Variovorax paradoxus B4: one gene and its partner. Each later gene encodes a partner of the first gene's protein in a complex. Links are inferred from orthologs where the notes say so. Each region holds a gene or a part of one and is shown in the gene's direction. Other genes may lie near its edges. The genes, in order: tldD and pmbA.

Region 1 (3,170 bases):
CCAGCTGCGGCCGCTCGACTTCGTGGTGGCCACGGTGCTGCTGGCGGTGCCGGTCGGGCTCATCATGAAGCAGCCCGACCTGGGCACCTCGCTGCTGGTGCTGGCGGCCGGGCTGGCAGTGATCTTCTTTGCCGGGCTGCCCTGGAAGCTGATCGTGCCGCCGGTGGTGATCGGCGCCGTGGCGGTCACGCTGATCGTGGGCTTCGAGTCGCAGCTGTGCGCCGACGGCGTCGACTGGCGCGTGCTGCACGACTACCAGAAGCAGCGCGTGTGCACACTGCTCGACCCGAGCAAGGACCCGCTGGGCAAGGGCTTCCACATCATCCAGGGAATGATCGCCATCGGTTCGGGCGGAGTCGGCGGCAAGGGCTTCATGCAGGGCACGCAGACGCACCTCGAATTCATTCCCGAGCGCACCACCGACTTCATCTTCGCCGCCTATTCCGAGGAGTTCGGGCTCGTCGGCAACCTGGCGCTGATCGGGGCCTTCATCCTGCTGATCTTCCGCGGCCTGGCCATCGCCGCGACGGCGCAGACCCTGTTCTCGCGTCTGCTGGCGGGCGCGGTCACGATGATTTTCTTCACCTATGCCTTCGTCAACATGGGCATGGTGAGCGGCATCCTGCCGGTGGTGGGCGTGCCGCTGCCGTTCATCAGCTATGGCGGCACTGCCATGGTCACGCTGGGGCTGGGGCTGGGCATCCTGATGTCGATTGCCCGGGCCAGGAAGCTCGCCCAGAACTAGCGCTTAGTGCCCTTGGGCCCGGCACGGAAGAGGGCGGCTGCCTAGAATGGCGGAATGATCTCTCGCGAACCCACCATCGAGCGCCTCGCCACGGCGCAACAGCTCCTGCTCACGCCCTTCGGCCTCGACGAATCGCACCTGAGCAAGGCCCTGGCCGAGATCACCGCGCACAGGGTGGATGACGCCGATCTGTACTTCCAGTACACGCGCAGCGAGGGCTGGAGCCTCGAAGAGGGCATCGTCAAGACCGGCAGCTTCAGCATCGACCAGGGCGTCGGCGTGCGCGCGGTCAGCGGCGAGAAGACGGCCTTCGCCTATTCGGACGACATCTCCGAGGCTTCGCTGCTCGACGCGGCCCGCACGGTGCGCTCGATTTCCTCCGCAGGCCGCACCGGCCGCGTGAAGACCGCAACCCGCAAGATCGCCTCGAGCCGGTCGCTCTACAACGGCATCGACCCCATTTCCACCCTCGACAGCACGGCCAAGGTCAAGCTGCTCGAAAAGGTCGAGAAGCTGGCGCGTTCGCGTGACCCGCGCGTGGCGCAGGTCATGGCGGGCCTCGCGAGCGAATACGACGTGGTGCTGGTGGCGCGTGCCGACGGCACGCTGGCGGCCGATGTGCGCCCGCTGGTGCGCCTGTCGGTCACCGTGATCGCCGAGCAGAACGGCCGGCGCGAGGTCGGCTCCGGCGGCGGCGGCGGGCGCTTCGGCCTCGCCTACTTCAACGACGCGCAGATCGCCGAATACGTCGACCAGGCCGTGAAGGCCGCATTGACCAACCTCGATGCCCGTCCGGCGCCCGCCGGCGAGATGACCGTGGTGCTCGGTTCCGGCTGGCCCGGCATCCTGCTGCACGAAGCCATCGGCCACGGCCTGGAAGGCGACTTCAACCGCAAGGGCTCCAGCGCCTTCTCGGGCCGCATCGGCCAGCGCGTGGCGGCCAAGGGCGTGACGGTGCTCGACGACGGCACCATTGCCGACCGCCGCGGTTCGCTCAACGTCGACGACGAAGGCAACGCCAGCCAGCGCAACGTGCTCATCGAGGACGGCATCCTCAAGGGCTACATCCAGGATTCGCTCAACGCGCGCCTCATGAAGGTCAAGCCCACGGGCAACGGCCGCCGCGAGAGCTATGCCCACGTGCCGATGCCGCGCATGACCAACACCTACATGCTCGGCGGCGACAAGGACCCGAAGGAAATCGTGGCCAGCATCAAGAAGGGCCTCTATGCCACCAACTTCGGCGGCGGGCAGGTCGACATCACGAGCGGCAAGTTCGTGTTCTCGGCCAGCGAGGCTTTCTGGGTCGAGAACGGCAAGATCCAGTATCCCGTGAAGGGCGCGACCATCGTGGGCAACGGCCCCGATGCGCTCACCCGCGTGACCATGATGGGCAACGACATGGCGCTCGATTCGGGCGTGGGCACCTGCGGCAAGGAAGGCCAGAGCGTGCCGGTCGGCGTCGGCCAGCCCACCTTGCGGATCGATGGTTTGACCGTAGGCGGAACGGCCTGAGGGCTTGCTAAGCTCCGCTCCTCGATTTTTACAAAGAGGAGCATTCGATGAGGATCAGGATCAACTCGTCTGCGGCCCTGTGGGCCGTGACTGCCGCGGTGGCATTGTTGGCGACGGCGGGCTGCGCATCCCGCGGCGGTTCGGGCGGCGGCCAGCCCGCGGCGGCACCCGCTGCCGCGCCGGCGGCATCGGCCCGTGGCGGCGCCAAGGCCGGCATGGATGCCAAGGGCAATGTGATCGATTCCTCCAAGGTCGAAGCCGGCAGCGGGCGCACCGTCAAGGGCCTGAATGGCTACGAAGGCGAGATCACCGGCAATCCGGCGCGCAACAGCAGGTTCACCCGGCTGCAGATCGGCATGAGCGCCAGGCAGGTCACCGACCTTGCCGGCCCGCCGACCGACCAGGGCGCCTACGTGACGGGCAAGGCCTTCATCCCGTTCTATTTCGGCAGCGACCGCCATCGCTACGAGATGACCTACAAGGGCCAGGGCCGCCTGGTCTTCGCGGGCGGCGGCATGGGCGACTACTCCAGCGGCAACCTGATCTGGATCATTCACAACCCCAACGAATCCGGCTACCGTTGAGCCGTTCGTAGCCGGGCCTTTGCCCGGCCTTTTGTTTTCCGTGCTACATTTCGCCCACATGTCCGCCCTCCGCGCTTATTTCTTTGCCTACTTTTGGTTCCCGGTTTCCGGCGGACGAGAGGCGAGCGCGTAAAGCAAACGAACACCCTCCCAAAACCGCCGGCGCCTCGAGCCCCGGCGGTTTTTTTATGCCCTGACGATATCCACTCAAACAAGGAAAGCACCATGAGCACGAACACTGCCCCCGCCGGCGACAGCTGGTATGCGAGCGTCGAAAAAACCAGCAAGACCGACGACGAACGCATCAAGGACATCAACGTGCTGCC
Region 2 (3,126 bases), 2.8 Mb from region 1 along the record:
GCGCTCATGCGTCCTCTTCCCGGTCTTGCGCGGCAGCCTCCGCCGCGTGGTCCGCACCGCCGTGCACAGCGAGCTGCTCCCGCACCAGCTGGAAGATCTCGCGGTAGGCCTTGCCCTGGCGCGGCGCCTCGCCGGCCGGCCCGGCCTTCAGGTCCTTGCGGGCCTGGCGCACCAGGGCGCGCAGCTGCTGCGAATCGGTGGCGGGGTGGGTTTCGATCCAGCCGCCCAGCGCGTCGTCGTCGGCAATCAGCCGGTCGCGCCAGCGTTCGGCCTCGTGCAGCGCGGCGGTTTCGGCTGCGGGCACGCTGTTCTGCTCGGCGAGGGCGAGCCTCACGGCTTCGAGTACTTCGGGTTCGAGCTTGCGCATCAGCTTGCCGATGAACTGCATCTGGCGGCGCTTGCCCTCGAAATTGGTGATGCGCTTGGCTTCGGCGACGGCGTCGACCAGTTTTTCGCCCAGCGGGAGGGCATCGAACAGGCCGGCGCGCAGGCCGAGCAGTTCGGTGCCGAGCTTTTGCAGTTCATCGCTTTCGCGCTTGAGATCGGTGCGGCTGGCTTCGTCGGTGCCCTTGAGCTCGCGCTTGAGCTCCAGGTCGAGCTCGCTGCCTTCGGCAACGAACTGGCCACGGACGAAATAGCCTTTTTTGGGTTTGCGGGACATGGGGTGGATTCTGGGCCGCACCGTGCGGCGTTGCAACGCGTGCAATGCGCAACGGTAAGCCGGGGCAAAACGGGATATGGGGGGCGCAAGTATCATAGCCACCACATGACGACATCCTCCTCGCGCGCCGATTCCGGCTTCGCCTACAGCCGCTCCTTCTTCGAAAACCTGGTCGACACGGCCCTGGCCCACGCCAAAAAGCTCGGTGCCACCGATGCCGGCGCCGAGGCCTCCGAGGGCTGCGGCCTCAGCGTCTCGGTCCGCAAGGGCGAGCTCGAGAACGTGGAGCGCAACCGCGACAAGTCGCTGGGCATCACGGTCTACGTGGGCCACCGCCGCGGCAACGCCAGCACCTCCGACTTCTCCGAGGCCGCCATCGCCCAGACCGTGCAGGCCGCCTACGACATCGCCCGCTTCACTGCCGAAGACCCGGTCAGCGGCCTTCCCGACGAAGAGGATATTGCCAAGGAGCACCCCGAGCTCGACCTGTTCCATCCCTGGAGCGTGACCAGCGAGCAAGCGGCCAAGCTCGCGCTCGAATGCGAAGAGGCGGCGCTTTCGACCGACAAGCGCATCACCAACAGCGAAGGCGCGGGCGTCTCGGCCCAGCAGAGCCACTTCTTCAGCGCCCACACCCACGGTTTCCGCGGCGGCTATGCCAGCTCGCGGCATTCGATCTCGGTCGCGCCCATCGCCGGCAAGGGCGACGACATGCAGCGCGACTCCTGGTACAGCTCCATGCGCTCGGCCGACGAGCTGGCCAGCCCGCAGGCGGTGGGCCGCTATGCCGCCGAACGGGCGCTGAGCCGGCTCAAGTCGCGCAAGATCAAGACCACCGAGTGCCCGGTGCTGTTCGAGTCGCCGCTGGCCGTGGGCCTCCTGGGCGGGCTGGTGCAGGCCGTGAGCGGCGGGGCGCTGTACCGCAAGAGCAGCTTCCTGCTCGATTCGCTCGGCAAGCCGGTGCTGCCGAAGCATGTCGACGTGGCCGAAGACCCGCACATCCTGCGCGGCAAGGGCAGCTCGCCCTTCGACGACGAAGGCGTGGCGACCCGTGCGCGCAAGGTGGTGGACGCCGGCCGGCTCGAAGGCTACTTCCTGTCGACCTATTCCGCGCGCAAGCTCGGCATGAAGACCACCGGCAACGCCGGCGGCTCGCACAACCTGATCCTGAGCTCGCGCCTCACCAAGCACACCGACGACCTCGACGCCATGCTCGCCAAGCTCGGCACCGGCCTGTTCGTGATCGAGCTGATGGGTCAGGGCGTGAACTACGTCACCGGCGACTACTCGCGCGGCGCGAGCGGCTTCTGGGTCGAGAAGGGCAAGATCGCCTTCCCGGTGCACGAGATCACCATTGCCGGCAACCTCAAGGACATGCTGATGGGCATCGAGGCCATCGGCGCCGATGCCTACACCTTCGGCGCCAAGACCACGGGCTCGGTGCTGGTCAACCGCATGAAGGTGGCCGGCAGCTAGCTGGCCGGCGCATCCATCAGACGATGCGCACCGACAGGTTCGGCAGGCCGTCGATGTGGATCTCGATCAGGTCGCCGCGCACCACTGGACCCACGTTCTCGGGCGTGCCCGAGTAGATGATGTCGCCGGGCATCAGCTCGAAAGCCTGCGACAGGCGGCTGATCTGCTCCGCCACCGACCAGATCATGTACTTGAGCGTGGCGTTCTGCTTGGTCTGGCCATTCACCTTGAGCCAGATCGCGCCGTCGGTGTAGTGGCCGACCTTGGCCACGGGATGGATCGGCCCGATGGGTGCCGAATGGTCGAAGCTCTTGCCGATTTCCCAGGGCTTCTTCTGGTCGCCCATCTCGCGCTGCAGGTCGCGCCGGGTCATGTCCAGCCCGAGCGAGTAGCCGTAGACCAGGCCCAGCGCATCCGCTGCCGCGATGTTGCGCCCGCCCTTGCCGAGTGCGACCACCAGTTCCACCTCGTAGTGGTAGTTCTTCGTCAGCGAGGGATACGGATGGTCGGCCACGGTGCCGGGCGTGACCACCTGGATCGCGTCCGCCGGTTTCTGGAAGAAGAAGGGTGGTTCGCGGTTGGGGTCGGAGCCCATCTCGCGCGCATGGGCCGCATAGTTGCGGCCGATGCAGTAGATGCGGCGCACCGGAAACGCCTGCTCGCTGCCGACGATCGGCACCGTGGTCTGCGCCACCGTGAAGGGCGTTTGCACCGAGCGCGATGCGCCGGCAGGCAGCGCGCAGCCGGCCATGGCGCTGGCAGCCACGGCGGCGGAGCCGGCCAGCAGGCCGCGTCGTGAATTGGACATGGTCTTTGTCTCCTGGATCTTTTATGAAAGGCGATGAAGGCCGGCCGCAGCCAGCCGGGCCATTCTGGAGCGCGCGGCGGCGGCGCTTGCGTACGCATCTACGCAAAAACAGGACGCAAGCAACACCGGACCGCCTGCAGGGCCGCCCTGGGCAGGGGCTTACCATCGCGCCATGTCGGCC

What was found.
Region 2: the proteins of tldD (region 1) and pmbA are in contact, whole or in part, in a solved structure (PDB 5NJ9), measured with the Escherichia coli proteins. The link is inferred for Variovorax paradoxus B4 from one-to-one orthologs.

The regions. Positions count from the first base shown.
Region 1 is NC_022247.1:1,095,734-1,098,903, forward strand. Bases 175-3,029 are described here. They hold tldD (metalloprotease TldD), read left to right. Parts: upstream 175-799; coding sequence 800-2,260; downstream 2,261-3,029. Other genes in these bases: rodA (rod shape-determining protein RodA), read left to right, coding at 175-745; VAPA_RS04920 (hypothetical protein), read left to right, coding at 2,308-2,844. Outside these bases: more of rodA, read left to right, coding at 1-174; VAPA_RS04925 (3-deoxy-7-phosphoheptulonate synthase), read left to right, coding at 3,070-3,170. UniProt on the Escherichia coli protein: Metalloprotease involved in CcdA degradation. Suppresses the inhibitory activity of the carbon storage regulator (CsrA).
Region 2 is NC_022247.1:3,875,897-3,879,022, reverse strand. What follows is about bases 141-2,951. They hold pmbA (metalloprotease PmbA), read left to right. Parts: upstream 141-766; coding sequence 767-2,137; downstream 2,138-2,951. Other genes in these bases: VAPA_RS18085 (fumarylacetoacetate hydrolase family protein), read right to left, coding at 2,154-2,945; yjgA (ribosome biogenesis factor YjgA), read right to left, coding at 141-661. Outside these bases: mog (molybdopterin adenylyltransferase), read right to left, coding at 1-8; more of yjgA, read right to left, coding at 5-140.